3 regions of the Bradyrhizobium sp. NBAIM18 genome follow, and region 3 is predicted to be linked to each of the others. Evidence: predicted binding sites of a transcription regulator. Region 3 holds the regulator's gene; each other region holds the start of a gene.
What was found. The regulator HrcA, encoded in region 3, represses chaperone genes, less so after heat shock. The targets are predictions, from matches to a motif close to GTTAGCACTCNCNNNNNGNGAGTGCTAAC.
Positions count from the first base shown of each region.

Region 1 (6,866 bases), on a different contig from region 3:
GCGACGTCGAGGCGCTGCAGGCTTCGGCAACGCAAAGCCCGCGATGCGCGATCGGATTGCACGTGACGCTGTCGGCGCCGTTCCGGCCGCTCACCATGCATTTCCGCCCCTTGGACGGCGACATGTTCTTCGCCTTTCCCAAGCTGCTGCGCGCCGGATTGATGCGCCGGCTCGACCGTGAATTCATCCGCAACGAGGTGAAGGCGCAGCTGGCCGCCTTCATGGACGCGTTCGGACGCACCCCCGACTTCGTCGACGGTCACCAGCATGTGCAGCTCTTCCCGCAGGTGCGCGACGGTTTTGTCGATGCGGTCAGCGAAGTCGCGCCGAACGCCTGGGTGCGCCAGGGCGGCCGCGACCTGCCGCTGCGGCAGCGGCTGGCCTCACCGAAGGCGCTGGTGCTCGATATCCTCAGCGCGCAATTCCGCCGCCGCGCCGGCAGCGCCGGCCTCAGCTTCAACCCCGGCTTCGCCGGCGCCTATGATTTCACGCGCGCCGCCGATTTCGGTGCGCTGATGCGGCAATTCCTGGACGGCCTTCCCGATGGCGGCCTCGTGATGTGCCATCCCGGCTTCGTCGACGATGTCCTCACCGGCCTCGATCCCATGACCGACGTGCGCGAGCGCGAGCACGCCTATCTCGCGGGCGATGCCTTCGTGCGCCTGCTGGCCGACAGCAACGTGACACTGCAGTGAACGGCGAAAAGCGGCCCAGAGGCAGCTTGTCGCATACCGAAATTTAATCCGGTCGGCACTGTTGGGGCCACAATGGAACCCTACATCTCCTCCGCGCTTGGTTTGGCGCGAAGGAGACAGATCATGACGCCGCAGGAACGCCAGCTCGTCGACGACCTTTTTGACCGGCTTTCTAAGCTGGAGAATGCACAGCGCGATCCCGATGCGATCGCCGCGATCTCCGACGGCCTGCGCAAGGCGCCCGGCGCCATCTACGCGCTGGTGCAGACCACGCTGGTCCAGGACGAAGCGCTGAAGCGCGCCAATGCCCGCATCCAGGAGCTGGAAGCGGCCCACGCGCCCGAGCAGGCGCAGTCCGGCGGCTTCCTCGACACCATGCGCGACACATTGTTTGGCGGCGGCCCGTCCCGCGGCTCGGTGCCGAATGTGCCGCAGCGTGAGCAGCGTCCGGCTTGGAATACCGGACAGGCGATGCCGCAAGGCCAGCCGGGTTACGGCGCTCCTCCGCCTTATGGACAGGCCTACGGCCAAGGTCCGGGTCAGGGCGCTTCGCCGATCGGAGGTGGCGGCGGCTCGTTCCTCGGCACGGCCGCGGCAGCCGCGGCCGGCGTCGTCGGCGGCTCGCTGCTGCTCTCCAGCATCCGCGGCATGATGGGCGGATCGCACCAGCAGGGTTTTGGCGACAGCAACGCGCTCGGCGACCGCAGCGCTGGTGGAAGTCCTTGGGGCGGCGGCGATCAGTCCGGCGGCTCGCTGGCGCGCGAGGCCGGCCTCGATGACATCGGCTCGAACCGGGAATCCCGCCAGGGCTTCTTCGACCAGGCGTCGAACGAGCGCGACAGCAACGACCAGAACTACGGCAACGATCACGACGACAGCTTCGATACGGCCGACAACAGCGATTTCGGCGACGACGACGGCGGCAGCGATTACGCGTAGACCATTCGACCGACAGATGTGGAACGGCCGCCTCCGGGCGGCCGATTTCTGTTCAAGCAGAGCTCAACGCACTTCTGCTCTGCCACCACACGCCATGATGCCATTCGATATAATATGACTAGTGCGTGCGTAGTCGGACAGCACCGTGCAGGACGTCACGAGGTGCGCCTGACTTCACCATGCCGGGCGAAATCGTCCTCCGACACACGCCGCCGTAGACTCCCGGATTTCCAAATTTGGACATGGGTGTTCAATTGGAAGAACACACTGCTTATGCCACACATCGTGGCTGCCTCTCTTGGCTACAGTCGGGGGTTTTGAGAATGAGTCCACTTCAGCAGCGCATAGCGACCCTGAGCGACGTCACGACCCATCTCATCACCGAATTGTACGAGTTGGAGGGACTGCACGAGCGCCTCAGGAAGGCAGAGCTGTCGGTGCGGCGGCTGAACCGCTCGGCTCGCGCACCGCATTCGGCTTCATCAACTCGTCCTCGCCGCTCCGCTGTCCCTCGTCCCGGGTCGAGGCACCGTCATCGGACGTAGGACTATTCAGGCAGACGTTTGGCGGCGGCAGCGTCCCTTCGACGCCGCGCATTTCGAGCCGACGCGGCACCCGGACTTGATCGCTCCATCGAGCGCATGACGCTTCACATCACCACGACCTTGGTGCCGACGTTGACGCGGCCGTAGAGGTCGATGACGTCCTCGTTGCGCATGCGGATGCAGCCGGAGGAGACGTTGGTGCCGATGGTCCAGGGCTCGTTGGAGCCGTGGATGCGATAGAGCGTCGATCCCAGATACATCGCACGGGCACCGAGCGGATTTTCCGGGCCGCCTTCCATGTGCCTGGGCAGATCGGGCCGGCGCGCGAGCATTTCCGCCGGCGGCGTCCAGTCCGGCCATTCGCGCTTGGCGGTTATCGATTTCACGCCGGACCAGGTGAAGCCGGGACGGCCGACGCCGATGCCGTAGCGCAATGCCCGGCCGTTGCCCTCGACGAGATAGAGGAACTTGTTCGGCGTATCGACCACGATCGTGCCGGGACTTTCCTTGCCGCTATAGTCAACGAGTTGTTTCTCGAATTTCGGATCGAACGGACGCTGCCGCGGATCGACCGCCTCCTGCTGCAGAGACGCGCCCTGCTGATATCGGCCTTGTTGATACCCACCTTGCATCTGCGGCTCGCCCATCGGCGGCAGGCGCCGCTGGTCGTAATAGCCCGGCTGCTGCTGATACACCGGCTGCTCCGGCGCATAGGCCGGGCCGCGGCCGGGGCCATCGCCGAACAGGAATTCGATGAAGCCGCCGCCCATGTTGGAATGGGACGCCACGCGCACCGGCGCCGGCGGCACGCGCGGCTGGTACAGCACCGCCGGCGGATCGTTCGGCACGCTGTTGTCGAAGGCGCCTGCGTCGTTCGCGCCGGCCATGAAGGTGCAAGCGCTGCCGAGCAGCGCGACAGACATTTTCTTGAACATCGACGTACTCTGTACTGTTTCGTCTAGATCACATGCGTCGTGGAGAGCCGGTGGCTGATCCGCGCTCTTCGACGTGGTCAATAAAAAGCAAAAGCCGTTTTGTTTGGTAAACGGACAGCGCGTTTGGATTCACCACGTCGCGAGCGCGCCTGCAATTTGGCGATCAGCGTTTATTTTCGATGAACGCCGCGCGGCCATGGTTAATCGCTTCTTTGCGCCGCGTCGCGCGCGGCCGATCAGCAGTTCCTGCTGTGAACTTCGTGTTAAATCGCTTCTGTCTACAAAGACGCGTGAGTGAGGTGGGGGGAGTATCCTGATGGCTGTTCACCGCAAGCGTTTTCGCGTCGAAGATATCGTCGGTGGCGAGATGCCCATTGTAGACGTAACTGAAGAGGCACCCCCGATGCATAGCGAGATCATGGCCGAGCTGCGCGCGATCCGCGCCCAGATGGCGAAGGGCATCGTCGCGGCCCCGCTGTCCGGCAGCGCTGCCATGGCGGCGATCGACGCCTCGACCGCGCACGAGCTTGCCGAAGCGCGCACCATGCTCGAGACCTACCGGGCGCAGATCGAGCAGTGCGAGAAGCTGAAGGTCGAGCTCGACCTCATCCACGACGCCATCGACCGCACCAAGCGCGAGATCGCGACGCTGCACGGCAAGAGCTTCGACGGCGGCGAGATGGCCAAGGTCAACGGCGAGCTCGGCGCGGTGGTCGGCGGCACCGAGCAGGCGACCCAGCAGATCCTCGAAGCCGCGGAATCGATCGACCAGGCCGCCAGCGCGATGTCGAAGGTGGACTCGATCGATCAGCAGAAGCGCCTTGCCGACGACATCCAGGAACGCGTCATCTCGATCTTCGAAGCCTGCAACTTCCAGGACCTGACCGGCCAGCGCATCAGCAAGGTCATGGGCACGATGAAGTTCATCGAGCAGCACATCAACGCGATGATGGAGATCTGGGGCGGCGTCGACGCGATCAAGTCCCATGTGCCCGCGCAGGTCGACAACCGCAGCGAGGACGAGAAGCTCCTCAACGGCCCCAAGCTCGCCGGCGACGTCGGCCACGCCTCGCAGGACGACATCGACGCTCTGTTCGACTGAGCGGCGACGACATAGGAATAACAAAACGCCGGCCTTGGGCCGGCGTTTTTTGTTTGGGGCCCCTCCGCTGTCATCGTCCGGCTTGACCGGACGATCCAGTATTCCAGAGGCATCAGTGATTGAGCCGGGCAGCCGCGGCATTCTGGATGCCCCGCCTTCGCGGGACGAAGGAAAGATATTACGCCCTCGGCGCGCAGCGGACGTAGACCATGTTGCCGTAGCGGGTGCCGGCGTCCTTGTCGATGAAGCGGGTGATCATGACGCGACCGTCGAAGGAGACGATTTCGCGGTCCTGGTCGCCGGGGGTCGGGCCGGCCGGCCCGATGTAGTTCTTGCCGCTCGGCGAGCCCTTCAGCCGCAGCTCCTGCGGCGTCGCCTGGTCGGCGAGATGCATGATCACGCCACCGGAGGAACCGGCGGTGATCACGTAGGGGTTCCTGCATTGCTCGCGCGCCATCTTCTCGGTGCGGGCGCGATCGGCCGGGTTCTGGAACGAGGCGAGGCCCCAGCGGCCGACGATCTCGTCGGCGCGGATGGTGGCGGGCATTTCCGGAGCGACGCCAGGTTCGGCTTCGGGCGGCGGCGGGGACGACGTGAGGGACGGCAGGTTGAAGCCGCCGCCGCAGGCGCCCAGCAGCAGCGCCAGACAAGAGGCGGCCGCCAGATTGGCAACCATGCGCGCGTGAGCCGAACTGATCATGGCATTCCCCCGAACAAGACCATGGCCGCACCCCTCCCGCAGCCAAGCGCAAAACCGCTGCCGGAGCAATGACGTCGTTCTCTACGCCGACGCCCCGAGCGAGTTTCCAATGCCACCATCCTATATCCGCCTCAACAATCGCTTAACCACCTTTGCTTGACAGGATCGCGGCCAAGCCATATTTCCGGACCCACTATTAGCACTCGGAGAGCCCGATTGCTAAGCGCGCCGTTCGATCCTCGACGAGAGGGGGACGGAAGCGCCGCCCCACCGACCCCACTACTTCCGAAGCGAGCCTCCAAAGGGAAACGTCATGGCTAAATCCAAATTTCGTCCGCTGCATGACCGTGTCGTGGTCAAACGTATCGACGCCGAGGAAAAGACCAAGGGCGGCATCATCATTCCGGACACGGCCAAGGAAAAGCCGTCCCAGGGCGAGATCGTCGCCGTCGGCCCCGGCGGCCGCGACGAGACCGGCAAGCTGATCCCGATCGACCTCAAGGTCGGCGACCGCGTGCTGTTCGGCAAGTGGTCGGGCACCGAGGTCAAGATCGACAACGAAGAGCTCCTGATCATGAAGGAGTCGGACATCATGGGCGTGCTGGCCTAAGGCCGTCCGCCTGAACAGCCGCTGAATGTCATGCCCGGATCCAGGCGATCCGGGCATCCATCGTTCCGCCGCACGGCACAAGACAACACACATCACATAACACGAGGGATTGCAGACCATGGCTGCCAAAGACGTCAAGTTTTCCGGAGACGCGCGCGATCGCATGCTGCGCGGCGTCGACGTTCTCGCCAACGCCGTCAAGGTGACGCTCGGCCCGAAGGGCCGCAACGTCGTCATCGAGAAGAGCTTCGGCGCCCCCCGCATCACCAAGGACGGCGTCACGGTCGCCAAGGAGATCGAGCTCGAGGACAAGTTCGAGAACATGGGCGCCCAGATGGTGCGTGAGGTCGCCTCCAAGACCAACGACCTCGCCGGCGACGGCACCACCACCGCGACCGTGCTGGCCCAGGCCATCGTGCGCGAAGGCGCCAAGGCGGTCGCCGCCGGCATGAACCCGATGGATCTCAAGCGCGGCATCGACACCGCGGTTGCCGCCGTCATCAAGGATATCGAGAAGCGCGCCAAGCCGGTCGCCGCCTCCTCCGAGGTCGCCCAGGTCGGCACCATCTCGGCCAACGGCGATGCCGCCATCGGCAAGATGATCGCCCAGGCGATGCAGAAGGTCGGCAACGAGGGCGTCATCACCGTCGAGGAGAACAAGTCGCTCGAGACCGAGGTTGATATCGTCGAGGGCATGAAGTTCGACCGCGGCTATCTCAGCCCCTACTTCGTCACCAATGCCGAGAAGATGACCGCCGAGCTCGAGGACGCCTACATCCTCCTGCACGAGAAGAAGCTCTCGGGCCTGCAGGCCATGCTGCCGGTGCTGGAGGCCGTGGTGCAGTCGGGCAAGCCGCTCGTCATCATCGCCGAGGACGTCGAGGGCGAGGCGCTGGCCACCCTGGTCGTCAACCGGCTCCGTGGCGGCCTGAAGGTGGCCGCGGTGAAGGCGCCGGGCTTCGGTGACCGCCGCAAGGCCATGCTGGAGGACATCGCGATCCTGACCGGCGGCCAGCTGATCTCCGAGGAGCTCGGCATCAAGCTCGAGAACGTCACGGTGAAGATGCTCGGCCGCGCCAAGAAGGTGGTGATCGACAAGGAGAACACCACGATCGTCAACGGCGCCGGCAAGAAGCCTGACATCGAGGCCCGCGTCGGCCAGATCAAGGCCCAGATCGAGGAGACCACCTCGGACTACGACCGCGAGAAGCTCCAGGAGCGCCTCGCCAAGCTCGCCGGCGGCGTCGCGGTGATCCGCGTCGGCGGCGCCACCGAGATCGAGGTCAAGGAGAAGAAGGACCGCGTCGAGGACGCGCTCAACGCCACCCGCGCCGCGGTTC
Region 1 is NZ_JADYVO010000009.1:252,766-259,631, reverse strand. Features, by position in the region: gene I6F17_RS21815 (ChbG/HpnK family deacetylase) at 1-695, shown strand, start outside; gene I6F17_RS21810 (DUF2076 domain-containing protein) at 819-1,634, shown strand; gene I6F17_RS21805 (L,D-transpeptidase) at 2,284-3,114, opposite strand; gene I6F17_RS21800 (protein phosphatase CheZ) at 3,431-4,216, shown strand; gene I6F17_RS21795 (hypothetical protein) at 4,395-4,916, opposite strand; gene I6F17_RS21790 (co-chaperone GroES) at 5,230-5,526, shown strand; gene groL (chaperonin GroEL) at 5,645-6,866, shown strand, end outside.
Region 1: I6F17_RS21790 (co-chaperone GroES) is a predicted target of HrcA. The motif match lies at 5,112-5,140, and genes of this name have one in related genera.

Region 2 (6,866 bases), on a different contig from region 3:
GAAGCGCCGCGACGTCTGGCTGCTCGTGCAGAACCACCTCAAGCGCGATCCCGCGACACGCGTGACGATCGCGTGGGTGAGGGCGTGCTTCCAGGACATCTCGCGCAATTGATGTCGCATATCGCCGCAATCATCGCGCCACGCAGCGCACGCTGCGACGAAAAAACTTCAGCCGCCCCCTTGCAACCCGAACGTGCCTGGTCTATTAGCGCCGTCCTTCGCTAGGCCATGGGTTCGGGCTCGCTGAGATCCCGACTGGCGCGGGCCGGGTCTTGCCGGTTTCGTGTTCCGCCGAATGAAGGAGAAACGCAGGACGTAGCTCATGGAGAGCGTCGGATTGAACACCCGAAGGCATCGGTTCGATTCCGGTCTCTTGCACAAAGGATAGCTCAGTTTGGTAGAGCAGATGATTGTGACTCATCCTGTCGCGGGTTCGAATCCCGCTCCAGCGCTCCGTTTCAGCCTGAAACGCTGATACCTCTGACGAGGACCGGACGCGCGCTTCAGTCGCGGTCCGGCCGTTTTGCCGCAAGGCTTTCCGTCCGAACCTAGACACTGTGAGACCGGCTTTGCGCCGCGGGTAGATACCGCTTGCGCTGATGCCGGGTGGCTCCGCACGGCCGCGCGACAGGCGTCGCGCGATCGCGCGCGTGCGCCCGTCGTCATGCAAGCTCAAGCCCCGGCCCGCCGATTTCGCGGGAAGCGTCGTCCGCGTCCTCACATCCTTTGCAAAACGAAACCTGTCGTCCGGCATCCGGCCGGGCGCAAATGTAAGGAGGCGTGCCATGACTTTGAACAAGACCTGGCATTTGCTGATGCTGAACGTGACGGTGAAGGATGGCGAGCGTGCGTTGCTGACGCGCAACGGGCAGCTCGTGCGCGTGCTCGCGCCCGGCAAGCATCGCCTGTTCGATCCCCTGCACGAGCTGAAGGCCGAGGTGCTCGACGTGGTCCGCAGCGAATTTCCTGCGGAGCGCTACGCAGTGCTGAAGGCCGCGCGACCTGATCTTGCCGCCGAGCTGTTCGAGGCGGTCGAGACCAAGGCGGACGAGATCGCCATCGTCAGCCTCGACGGCCGGCCCGTGCATCTGATGACGCCTTGGCAGGTGCGCGTCTACTGGAAGGTCGCAACGCGCATCGATGTCGAGCGCATCGATGTGTCCAGCGACGTCAGGGTCGACGCGCGGCACCTCACCATGATCGAGCGCAGCCGCTCGACCGTCATGAGCGAGACTGTGGTCGAGAACCACGAAGCGGGCCTGCTCTATGTCGAGGGCCGGCTCGTGGAGCGGCTCGCGCCCGGCCGGCACGCCTTCTGGACCGTCGGCCGCAAGATCGAGGTGAAGCGCCTCGATCTGCGGCCCCAGGCGGTCGAGATCACCGCGCAGGAGATGCTGACCAAGGATCGCATCGCGCTGCGGGTGACGCTGACGGCGTTCCGCCGCATCGTCGATCCCGAGCGCACGGTGGCGACCGTGCCCGACGTGGATGCGTGGCTGTACCGCCTGGTGCAGTTCGCGATCCGCGAGGCGGTGGCGGGCCGGACGCTGGACGAGGTGCTGTCTGCGAAGGCGGCGCTGGATGCGGAGCTGCGCGACTATGTGCGTGCACGCGTGGCGGTATCAGGCGTGGAGGTGACCGAGCTCGGCGTCAAGGACGTGATCCTGCCCGGCGAGATCCGGGAGCTGGTGAACAAGGTGGTGGAGGCGGAGCGGGTCGCGAAGGCGAACCTGATCCGCCGGCAGGAGGAGACCGCGGCGACGCGTTCGCTCCTGAACACTGCCCGCCTGATGGAGGAGAACCCCCTGCTGCTTCGGCTCAAGGAGCTGGAGTCGCTGGAGCGGCTGGTCGAGAAGGTCGGCCGCATCGACCTCCATGCCGGTGAAGGCCAGGGCCTCGATGCCCTCCTGACCCGGCTCGTGCGTCTGAAGGCGCCCGAGAGCGCATGAACCGAAGGGCCGCCCACGGGCGGCCCTTCACATCGGCGTTGCTGCCGTCTGCGATGAACGCGATCGGCGCGGGGCGCGACCAAATTTGAGCTCGTCGGGGATTGAGCGCGCTCGCAGGTTGCGTCATCTTGGGGCCGCAACGTCTTGATCAGGGAAGGCCCATGACCGTTCTTCAGGAATCGATCCGCCCCGCGGCACGATCCAGCGACTGGAAGGCGATCGTCGTCCTGATCCTCATGATCCCGGTGCTGTGGTCGCCGGTGATCCTGTTTCGCTTCGTCCTGTATCAGCCGTTCAACATTCCGTCCGGGTCGATGACACCGGCGCTGATGGTCGGCGACTACGTCTTCGCCGCGAAATACACTTACGGGTATGGCCGCTATTCACTCCCATTCGCGTCGTCCTGGATCTCGGGCCGCGTCCTCGCCGCCGATCCCGAATACGGGGATATCGTGGTATTCCGGACGGCGAAGGACAGTTCTGCCGACTACGTCAAGCGCGTCGTCGGCCTGCCCGGAGACCGCATCCAGATGCGGCAGGGCCGGCTCAGCCTCAACGGCCGCCCGGTGACCCGCGTCGCCCTGGAGGCGACATTTGCCGGCGACGCCTGCGGTGTCGACGACCGCGCGGCCGTCAAGCGCTGGCGCGAGACGCTGCCGAGCGGTGCGTCCTATGTGACCTACGACTGCCTCGACAACGGCTATCTCGACAACACAGACGTCTTCACGGTGCCGCCGGGCCACATCTTCGTGCTCGGCGACAACCGCGACAATTCCACCGACAGCCGCATGTCGACATTCGGCTTCGTGCCGATGGACAATCTCATCGGCAAGGCGACGCGGATCTTCTGGTCGCTGGATGAAGACGGCGAGCCGCGTTTCGAGCGGCTCGGGAAGGTGGAGTAAGGCTTGCTCCGTCATTCCGGGGCAGCGCGTAGCGCTGAGCCCGGAATCCATAACCACAGGCGGACGGAATGGCCTACTATGTCTACATCCTCGCGAGCAAGAAACACGGCACGCTCTACATCGGCGTGACCAATGACCTCGTGCGCCGCGTGCATCAGCACAAGACAAAGGCCATGCCTGGCTTCACGACGAAGTACGGAGTTGACAAGCTCGTGCTGTTCGAAATCTATGACGATCCCGCGACGGCCATCGCCCGCGAAAAGGAGCTCAAGAAATGGCGGCGGGATTGGAAGACGCGCCTGATCGAGGAGCAGAACCCGAATTGGGATGATCTCTATCCGGGGATAGCCAAATAAGGCTCATCCTGCACTCCTTGTCATTCCGGGGCGGCGCGCAGCGCCGAGCCCGGAATCCATAACCACAGGCGGATGGAATGGCCCGCTATGCCTCTCGCCCGTGAGTTTCGTGGTTATGGATTCCGGGCTCGCGCCCAAGGGGGCGCGCCCCGGAATGACGTGCCACAAACAAAAACCCCGGCATCGCTGCCGGGGTTTCGCGATTCGTATCGTGCCTGAGAGGCTGGATCAGAAATCCATGCCGCCCATGCCGCCGCCCGGAGGCATCGCGGGGCCGGCGCCGCCCTTCTTCGGCAGCTCGGCGACCATGGCTTCCGTGGTGATCAGGAGCGCGGCCACCGAGGCAGCGTTCTGGATCGCGGTGCGGACCACCTTGGTCGGGTCGATGATGCCCTTCTTGACGAGGTCGGCATATTCGCCGGTCTGGGAGTCGAAGCCGTAATTGTAGGCCTTGTTCTCCAGGATCTTGCCGACGATCACCGAGCCGTCTTCACCGGCGTTGATCGCGATCTGGCGGGCGGGGGCCGACAGCGCCTTGCGCACGATCTCGACGCCGGTCTTCTGGTCGTCGTTCTTGGTGCGCAGACCCTTGAGCTGCTCGGAGGCACGGAGCAGGGCGACGCCGCCGCCCGGAACGATGCCTTCTTCCACGGCCGCGCGGGTCGCATGCATCGCGTCATCAACGCGATCCTTGCGCTCCTTCACCTCGACCTCGGTCGCGCCGCCGACGCGGATCACCGCGACGCCGCCCGCGAGCTTGGCGAGACGCTCCTGGAGCTTCTCACGGTCGTAGTCCGAGGTGGTCTCCTCGATCTGCGCCTTGATCTGGGCCACGCGCGCCTCGATGTCGGCCTTCTTGCCGGCGCCGTTGACGATCGTGGTGTTCTCCTTGTCGATCATCACCTTCTTGGCGCGACCGAGCATGTTGAGCGTGACGTTCTCGAGCTTGATGCCGAGGTCTTCCGAGATCGCTTGGCCGCCGGTCAGGATCGCGATGTCCTGCAGCATGGCCTTGCGGCGATCGCCGAAGCCCGGAGCCTTGACGGCCGCGACCTTGAGGCCGCCACGCAGGCGGTTCACGACCAGGGTCGCGAGCGCTTCGCCTTCGACGTCCTCGGCGACGATGACCAGCGGCTTGCCGGTCTGCACCACGGCCTCGAGCAGCGGCAGCAGCTCGTTCAGCGAGGAGAGCTTCTTCTCGTTGATGAGGATGTAGGCGTCGTCCATCTCAACGCGCATCTTGTCGGCGTTGGTGACGAAGTAGGGCGAGATGTAGCCGCGGTCGAACTGCATGCCCTCGACCACGTCGAGCTCGGTCTCGAGCGACTTGGCTTCCTCGACGGTGATGACGCCCTCGTTGCCGACCTTCTTCATGGCGTCGGCGAGGAACTTGCCGATCTCGGCATCGCCGTTGGCCGAGATGGTGCCGACCTGGGCGATCTCGTCGTTCGAGGTGACCTTCTTCGAGTTCTTCTCGAGGTCGGCCACGACGGCTTCGACCGCGAGGTCGATACCGCGCTTGAGGTCCATCGGGTTCATGCCGGCGGCAACGGACTTCGCGCCTTCCTTCACGATCGCCTGGGCGAGCACGGTGGCGGTGGTGGTGCCGTCGCCGGCCGCGTCAGCGGACTTGGAGGCGACTTCGCGCACCATCTGCGCGCCCATGTTCTCGAACTTGTCGTCGAGCTCGATCTCCTTGGCGACGGTGACGCCGTCCTTGGTGATGCGGGGAGCGCCGAACGACTTGTCGAGCACGACGTTGCGGCCCTTCGGACCGAGCGTGACCTTCACCGCGTTGGCGAGTACGTCGACGCCGCGCAGCATCTTGTCGCGCGCTTCAACCGAGAATTTGACTTCTTTGGCTGCCATCTGGATTTTTCCTTGAGGGTTTGACTGGAGGGAGGAGAGGGGCTCTTAAGCCGCCTTCTTCTTGGACTCGCTGACTTCGAGAACGCCCATGACGTCGCTCTCCTTCATGATCAGCAGGTCCTGGCCGTCGATCTTGACCTCGGTGCCGGACCACTTGCCGAACAGCACGCGGTCGCCGACCTTCAGGTCGATCGGGATCAGCTTGCCAGCTTCGTCGCGGCCACCGGGGCCAACGGCGACGACTTCGCCCTGGGAGGGCTTTTCCTTGGCAGTGTCGGGAATGATGATGCCGCCAGCGGTCTTCTCTTCTGCGTCGATGCGCTTGACCACGACGCGGTCGTGAAGCGGACGGAATTTCATGCAGTCCTCCTAAGCATTTGCTCGGGTTGAGGTTTCGAGATTGTTAGCAATCGCTGCCCGTGAGTGCTAGCACGAGCGAGCCTGAAATAGGACAGGAATTTTGCGGGGGCAAGGGTTTGTAGCAGAAAAATTAGCAGCCGAAAGCGCGGACTGCCAGAAACCCCTAACCATCGTTAACCGGGCAGTCGTGACCGTATTAGCACGGAGTCGTCTCTGCTGCTAAAGCATTGAATTTCAACAGCTTGTTAAACTTTTGGGCTTGAGATGAGTTGTCAGTTTGCGTCACATTTCTCTCATGTGAGCGCATCGTTTCCGGGTGGCTCCCCGGGGCACGGACCAAGCCACTCGCCGAATGCGCTCCTGCAAAGGAGGTTTGGCATGGGACTGCGCGTTGGGGGCGTTTCCGAGGAATTCCGGAAACAGATGCTGGGCTACGGGCTGACGACGGCACAAATTCTCTATCGAATGCCGGATCATCCCTCGCTGCTCCAGACCTATGTCTGGCAGAACTACGACATGTTTCCGAAATTTCCGGCCCTGAAGGATTTCCTGGCGTTCTGGCAGGAGAAGCTCGACGGCCCTCTCCATTCGGTCACGGTGGCGCATTCCAAGCTGATCAAGCCGGCCGAGCTCCGCGCCGTCGACGGCGTGTTCCGGCTGCATTGAGCAGAGGTCAGACGCCGCTGCTGCAGTAGCGCCTCCACATCGCGCGATAGGCCTCGTCCACCGCGCGTGCATATGAGATGGGGTTGCCTGCGGGTGCGGCGTCGATCGTTGCCGGCAATTCGCGGCGCAATTTGTCGAGCGCGCCAATCTCGGCCGCACGGCTGGCCGCGATCTCGACATAAGCCTCCTCGCTGTCGGCGACCCAGTCCGGCAGGCCGAGTGCGGTGAGGATGGCGCCGGCAGCGCGGCCGGGCAGGCTGTTGCCGAGCTTCGCCACCACAGGCACGCCCATCTGCAGGGCTTCCCAAGTGCTGACGCCGCCGTTCTGCGGGAAGGTGTCGAGGCAAATATCGACGCGATTGAACGACGCCAGGTGGTCCTGTCGGGACGTTGCGCCGAGCAGCTCGACCCGATCGGCCGGCAGGCGGCACGCGGCGAACCGCGCCAGCAGGTTGTCGCGCACCAAAGGATCGTCCAGCGCAAAATCCTTCACCAGCAGCCGCGCCCCCGGCACTCGCTCGAGGATTCTCGACCATGCCTCCGCCGCCTCATCCGAGATCTTGCTGATGCGGTTGAAGACACCGAACGTGACGAAGCCGTTCAAGAGCGCCGGCGTCTTGCCCTGCGCAATCCCGGCCGGCAGCGGCGCCAGCGTCACGAAGCACGGCAGGTCGACGACCGTCTCTGCAAACAGATGCCGAACGTCGTGCGGAATCCCGACCGGATCCGAGAACAGATAGTCGATCGTCGGCAGCCCGGTG
Region 2 is NZ_JADYVO010000004.1:333,410-340,275, reverse strand. Features, by position in the region: gene I6F17_RS12060 (LysR family transcriptional regulator) at 1-112, shown strand, start outside; tRNA gene I6F17_RS12055 (tRNA-Phe) at 309-378, shown strand; tRNA gene I6F17_RS12050 (tRNA-His) at 383-448, shown strand; gene I6F17_RS12045 (slipin family protein) at 786-1,949, shown strand; gene lepB (signal peptidase I) at 2,111-2,854, shown strand; gene I6F17_RS12035 (GIY-YIG nuclease family protein) at 2,923-3,210, shown strand; gene groL (chaperonin GroEL) at 3,439-5,079, opposite strand; gene I6F17_RS12025 (co-chaperone GroES) at 5,125-5,439, opposite strand; gene I6F17_RS12020 (usg protein) at 5,818-6,105, shown strand; gene I6F17_RS12015 (tetratricopeptide repeat protein) at 6,113-6,866, opposite strand, start outside.
Region 2: I6F17_RS12025 (co-chaperone GroES) is a predicted target of HrcA. The motif match lies at 5,482-5,510, and genes of this name have one in related genera.

Region 3 (6,866 bases):
GTAGAGGCGGGCGTCGGCAACTTCCTTGGCGGTGCGCTTGCGCAAATTCTCCATCTCGGCCAGCGTCCGCAGCATGCGGTCGCGCGCTTCAGCCGCTTCCTTTTGCAGGGTTTCGACCGAACCCGGCTCGGGATCGTCGGGCATGATGTAGGGTTTCGACACCACGGGCTCGCCGGTCGCTGCAGTCGTGTCTTGGGGTTGCCGGTCTTGCTCGGTCATCGGCTCTGATCTCGAACTCGTTTCAGGGATGTTGGCCCGGATATCGTGCTTAAGCCCGCGAAAATCAAGCGCCCGTGATCGGCAGAAAGGCCGGTCAGCCCCCCAACAGGCGGCTGACGATGCGGGCGGCGTAGTCCACGGTCGGGATCACGCGGGCATAATTCAGCCGCGTCGGGCCGATCACGCCGAGAACGCCGACGATGTGGCCGGCGGCATCCCGATAGGGCGAGATGATGGTGGAGGACCCCGACAGTGAGAACAGCTTGTTCTCACTGCCGATGAAGATGCGCACGCCTTCGGCGGTCTCGGCCCGGCCGAGCAGATCGATCACGCCGCGCTTGGTCTCGAGGTCGTCGAACAACAGGCGAACGCGCTCCAGATCCTCCAGCGCGTGCAGATCTTCGAGCAGATTGGCGTGGCCGCGGACGATGAGCTGACGGTCCTCGCTCTCGCCGCCGGACCAGCTGGCGATGCCGGCCGAGATCACTTTCTGTGTCAGCTGATCGAGCTCGGCACGGGCCTCGCCGAGTGCGGTCTCGAGCTCGAGCCGCGCTTCGGCCAAGGTGCGGCCGCGGATCCGCGCATTGAGGAAATTGCCGGCCTCTGTCAGCGCCGAAGAGGGAACTCCGGGCGGCAGCGTCAACACGCGGTTTTCAACCTGGCCGTCTTCGCCGACCAGGATCACCAGCGCTTTTTCCGGTTCCAGGCGGACGAATTCGATGTGCTTCAGCCGCGCATTGGATTTCGGCGTCAGCACGACGGCGGCGGCCCGGGTCAGGCCGGAGAGCCGCATCAAGGCCTGGTCCAGCGCCGCCTCGACCGATTGCGCCTCGCCGACGGACGAGAGCTGGCTCTGGATCGCCTGCCGCTCGGCCTCGTTGAGGTCGCCGACCTGCATCAGGGCATCGACGAAGAAGCGCAGGCCCAGTTCCGTCGGCAGCCGGCCGGCGGAGGTGTGCGGGGCATAGATCAGGCCGAGCTGTTCCAGATCGGCCATGACGTTGCGCACAGATGCCGGCGACAGCGGCATCGCGATCAGGCGGGAAATGTTGCGCGAGCCGACCGGCTCACCGGTCGCGAGATAGCTTTCGACAATTTGACGAAAGATGTCGCGGGAACGCTCGTTGAGCTGGGCAAGGCCTGCGCGCGGCGCGATCAGATGGATCGGATCGTGATGGGCCACAGACGGTAACTCCTCTCAGATCCTTATAATTTGTCCATCCGGGCCGCGTCTGACAAGCGTGGCGTTTGCAGGCCGACGGTCAGGGGGTGAATAAGCCCTTGCCGCCCACCCCCGCCCCACCTACAAGCACCGCGAACAGCCTATTTCCGTGAGTTTTGGAGATTTCCCATGCGGCCAAGCCGCCGTGCGCCCGACGAATTGCGCCCCGTGACGCTGGAGCGCGGCGTGGTCAAATATGCGGAAGGCTCGTGCCTCGTTAAATTCGGCGACACCCATGTGCTGGTCACCGCCACGCTTGAGGACCGCCTGCCGCCGTGGCTGAAGGGGCAGGGCCGCGGCTGGGTCACCGCCGAATACGGCATGCTGCCGCGCGCGACCTCCGAACGCACCCGCCGCGAGGCCTCCGTCGGCAAGCAGAGCGGCCGCACGGTCGAGATCCAACGCCTGATCGGCCGCTCGCTTCGCACCATCGTCGATCTCGAAGCTCTCGGCGAGCGCCAGATCACGGTCGATTGCGACGTGCTCCAGGCCGACGGCGGCACGCGCACGGCCTCGATCACCGGCGCCTGGGTCGCGCTTGCCGATTGCCTCAACTGGATGAAGGCGCGCAACATGCTGAAGGCGAACGTGATGCGCGACAACGTCGCCGCGATCTCCTGCGGCATCTACAACGGCACGCCGGTGCTCGATCTCGACTATGCCGAGGATTCGGAAGCCGAGACCGACGCCAATTTCGTCATGACCGGCGATGGCCGCATCATCGAGGTGCAGGGCACCGCGGAACGCGAGCCGTTCACGCAGGACGAGTTCCTGAAGCTGATCGCCCTGGCGCAGAAGGGCATTGCCCGCCTGGTGGACTTGCAGAAACTGGCCGTGGCGTAGTCAATAGGCCCATGCACCGCCGAATCACCGACAAGCTCGTCATCGCCACCCACAATCCCGGCAAGCGCGCCGAGATGAGGGAGCTGCTCGCGCCGTACGGGATCGAGGCGGTGTCGGCCGGCGAGCTCGGCCTAGACGAGCCCGAGGAAACCGGCAACGATTTCCGCAGCAACGCCGCGATCAAGGCGATCGCCGCGGCGGAGGCGACCAAGCTGCCCTCCTTCGCCGACGATTCCGGCATCGTCGTCGACGCACTCGACGGTGCGCCGGGAATCTACAGCGCGCGCTGGGCCGGCCCGACCAAGGATTTCAACGCGGCGATGGCGCAGATCGAGCGCCTGCTGCAGGAGCGCGGCGCCACCACGCCGGACAAGCGCAAAGCCCACTTCGTCTCGGCGCTTTGCGTGGCCTGGCCCGACGATCATCGCGAGGAGGTCGAGGCGCGCGTCGACGGCACGCTGATCTGGCCACCGCGCGGCACAGCCGGCTTCGGCTACGACCCGATGTTCCTGCCGGACGGGCACAGCCGCACCTTCGGCGAGATGACCAGCATCGAGAAGCACGGCCTGCCGCCGCTCGGCCTCGGCCTGTCGCACCGCGCCCGCGCTTTTCGGAAACTGGCGGAGATCTGCCTTGAGCCGCGCTAACAAGGATGCGTTTGGCGTCTATGTGCACTGGCCGTTCTGCCTGTCGAAGTGCCCCTATTGCGACTTCAACAGCCATGTCCGCCATGCCGCGATCGACGAGACGCGCTTCGCCGCCGCCTTCGCGCGTGAGATCGCAACGACCGCCGAGCGCGCGCCCGGCCGCGAGGTCACCTCGATCTTCCTCGGCGGCGGCACGCCGTCACTGATGCAGCCCGCCACCGTCGGCGCGGTGTTAGACGCGATCGGCAAGCACTGGACCGTCGCAGGCGACGTCGAGGTAACGCTGGAAGCGAACCCGACCAGCGTCGAAGCCACGCGCTTTGCCGGTTATCGCATCGCCGGCGTCAACCGCGTCTCGCTCGGCGTGCAGGCGCTCGATGACGCCTCGCTCAAAGCGCTCGGCCGCATGCACAGCGCGCGCGAAGCGCTCGATGCCGTCGCCATCGCGCGCCGCGCGTTCGACCGCTATTCGTTCGACCTGATCTACGCCCGCCCCGACCAGACGCCGGCGATGTGGGCGGGCGAGCTGCGGCACGCCATCGATGAAGCGGCCGAGCATCTGTCGCTCTATCAATTGACCATCGAGGAAGGCACGCCCTTCTTCGGCCTGCACCAGGCCGGCAAGCTGAAGACGCCGGACGAAGCGGTCGCCCGCGCGCTCTACGACGTCACGCAGGAGACCTGCGACAAGCTCGGGCTGCCCGCTTACGAGATCTCCAATCACGCGCGGCGCGGCGCCGAATGCCGGCACAATCTGGTGTACTGGCGCGGCGAGGAATATGCCGGCATCGGCCCCGGCGCACATGGCCGTCTCGACATCGACGGCGTGCGCCACGCCACCGCCACCGAGAAGCGTCCCGAGGCCTGGCTGATGCGGGTCGAGACCAACGGCGACGGTGTCGTCAGCGACGAGCTCCTCAACAGCGAGGAACGCGCCGACGAATTCCTGCTGATGGGATTGCGGCTCGCCGAAGGCATCGATCCCGAACGCTACAAGGCCCTCGCCGGCCGCCCGCTCGACCCCCGCCGCATCGCGCTCTTGCGCGAGGAAGGCGCGATCACCGTGGATGCAACGGGACGGTTGCGCGTAACCAGCAGCGGTTTTCCGGTGCTGGATGCCGTGGTCGCGGATCTGGCGGCGTAAGGAACTCTCGTAGGGTGGGCAAAGCGACGCGTGCCCACGCAACTTTCATTATCGAAAGAGATGGTGGGCACGGCGCAAGCGTGCCTTTGCCCACCCTACTGCACCGAGCTACGCCCCAAAGCTCTTCGGCGAGCCCGCCACCGCAACGCCGCCGCCTTGCGTCACCTTCATCACGGCAAGTCCGCGTTCATTCGTGCCATCAGCACGGAAGCGGAACAGGCCATCGATGCCGGCGAAGCCTGAGGGGTTGGTGAGCACGTCGGAGGAGAAGCGCTGGCCGCCTTGCGTGCGCGCCAGCGCGGCAACGAGCGCGACCGCGTCATAGGAAAGGGTCGCGGTGCGGATCGGCTCCGCGCCGTATTTCGTGCGGTAGCGGCCGGAGAAGGCGCGGAAGCCGGCCGGATCGGGCGCGGCGTAAAGGCCGCCCTGCAGCGCGGCGCTGGCATAGACGCGCGGATTGTCCCACAGGCCGGTGCCGAGCAGCTGGATGTTGCGCAGGTTCGCGCCCGCGGCAGTCATGGCGTCCGCGACTGACACGACGGCATCGCCGTCATCGGCAATGAACAGCGCGTCCGCACTGCCGAGCTGCTGCGCCACGGTGCGCGCGGGCGTGGCGCGATCGGCACCGTATTTCTCGAACGCAACGATGCGCCCGCCGCGCCGCGGCACCGCCGCCTTCACCGCGGCCTCGACGACATTGCCATAGGCGTTGTCGGGCACCAGCACCGCGACGGAGCGCTTTCCGATGCCGGCGGAATACTCGACGATGCGGTTGACGTCGGACTCCGGCAGGAACGAGAGCAGATAGACGCCGCGTCCGGCGATGCTGGAATCCGTCGAGAAGGCGATGACGGAAATGCCGCGCGTACGCGCGACCTGCGCCACGGCCGGCACCGATTGCGCGAACAGCGGCCCGAGGATGATCTCGGCGCCTTCGTCGACCGCCTGCTGCGCGCCGGCCTGCGCGCCTTGCGGGCTGCCATTGTCGTCCTTGATCAGGAGCTGGATGTTCGGGTTCTGGAACTCGGCCAGCGCCATCTCGGCGGCGTTGCGCATCGATTGCGCGGCGAGCCCGGCATTGCCGGCAGCTGAGAGCGGCAGGATCAGGCCGACCTTCACGCCGCCGGTGCCGGCGGTTGTCGCCTGCTGCTGCGGGCCTGCCGGCTGCGCCGGCGGTGCGGAGCTCGAAAACGGGTTGGAGAACTGGCTGAGGCTTTGCTGCACGCCGGCGCAGGCCGACAACACGGGCGCACTTAGCAACAGGCCGAGCGCAGCCCGCCGGGTCGCCCCTGGCGATCGGGGCTCCGGAAGGTGAGACTTTGGATGACGCGGGCCGACCATGGCAGCTTCTCTTCCGACCCGCCGTTCGCCGGCCGATCACGACATTGCTTTCCGCGACGGGGGGCCGCGGATTCAGGTAGTGTGTCGGCAAATAGTTAACCAAAACAAAAGGATAACAATCGCTTAACGCGGCCGCAATCCCGTCCCGGCTACTCTTCGCCGTCACTCATTCACTCATCAAGGCGGCGTTTCCGTCGCGAATATGGCGCGAGGGCCCCTCCTGCCTCCCGGCGCGATCTCGACCGATCACATTCCCGTCCGTTCCTCGCCCCTCACCCGGATACGATCTTTGGGCACGATCTTTTTCGGCGAGCCGGTTCCCAGCCTTAGCGATCGTGCCTAAGTTGGCTCCATTATGCGCGCAAAGCCGGCCCCGATAAATACGCCTGAAGCTCAAGACGCCGCCTCGCGCGGTTTCTCCATCGATGCCCATCGGCTCGCGGCGCCGAAGGCCGCGCCCGGCCTCCATCTGGTCGCGACCCCGATCGGCAATCTCGGCGACATCACCCTGCGGGCGCTGCAGACGCTCGCCGGCGTCGACGTCATCGCCTGTGAGGACACCCGCATCACGCGCCGCCTGACCGAGCGCTATGCGATCAAGGCCCAGCTCAAGCCATATCACGAGCACAATGCGGAGGCCGCGCGTCCCAAAATCCTGGAAGCCCTGGGACAGGGCGGCTCGGTCGCGCTGGTGTCGGACGCCGGCACGCCGCTGATCTCCGATCCCGGCTTCAAGCTGGTGCGCGAGGTCTGCGCCGCCGGCCATGCGGTGTATGCGCTGCCCGGCCCGTCCTCGGTGCTGGCCGCGCTGTCGGTCGCCGCGCTGCCGACCGACCGCTTTTTCTTCGAAGGCTTCTTGCCGGCGAAATCAGCCGCGCGGCGCAGCCGTCTTACCGAGCTCGCCCGCATCGACGCGACGCTGGTGATGTTCGAGTCAGGCAACCGCGTGCAGGATACGCTGGCCGATCTCGCCGAGATCATGGGACCGCGCGAGGCCGCGATCTGCCGCGAGCTGACCAAGCTGCATGAGGAGATTTCGCGCGCAACGCTGAGCGAGCTGGCGCGCGAGGCTTCAACGCTGGAGACACGCGGCGAATTCGTGCTGGTGATCGCTCCGCCCGCGGCCGACGCCGAGGTTCTGACATCGGACGCGCTCGATAGTCTGTTGCGCGAGCAGCTTGCCGCGCACAGCGTCAAGGATGCCGTGGCGCACGCGGTCGCGTTGTCGGGCCGTCCGCGCCGCGAGGTCTATGCCCGCGCGCTCGAGCTCGCAAAGGACTCGCGGGGCAGCGATGGCAAAGACTGAGATTCCTGCGGAACCGAAGGTCGCGTCGCCCGAGCGCGTCGCAGCGTTCCAGACCGGTCTTTCCGCGGAGAGCCGTGCCGCCGCCTACCTCATGGCCAAGGGCTACCGCATTCTCGCCAAACGTTACCGCACCCCGCATGGCGA
Region 3 is NZ_JADYVO010000015.1:150,075-156,940, reverse strand. Features, by position in the region: gene grpE (nucleotide exchange factor GrpE) at 1-219, opposite strand, end outside; gene hrcA (heat-inducible transcriptional repressor HrcA) at 314-1,402, opposite strand; gene rph (ribonuclease PH) at 1,571-2,284, shown strand; gene rdgB (RdgB/HAM1 family non-canonical purine NTP pyrophosphatase) at 2,296-2,931, shown strand; gene hemW (radical SAM family heme chaperone HemW) at 2,918-4,075, shown strand; gene I6F17_RS27320 (penicillin-binding protein activator) at 4,184-5,416, opposite strand; gene rsmI (16S rRNA (cytidine(1402)-2'-O)-methyltransferase) at 5,772-6,722, shown strand; gene I6F17_RS27310 (YraN family protein) at 6,709-6,866, shown strand, end outside.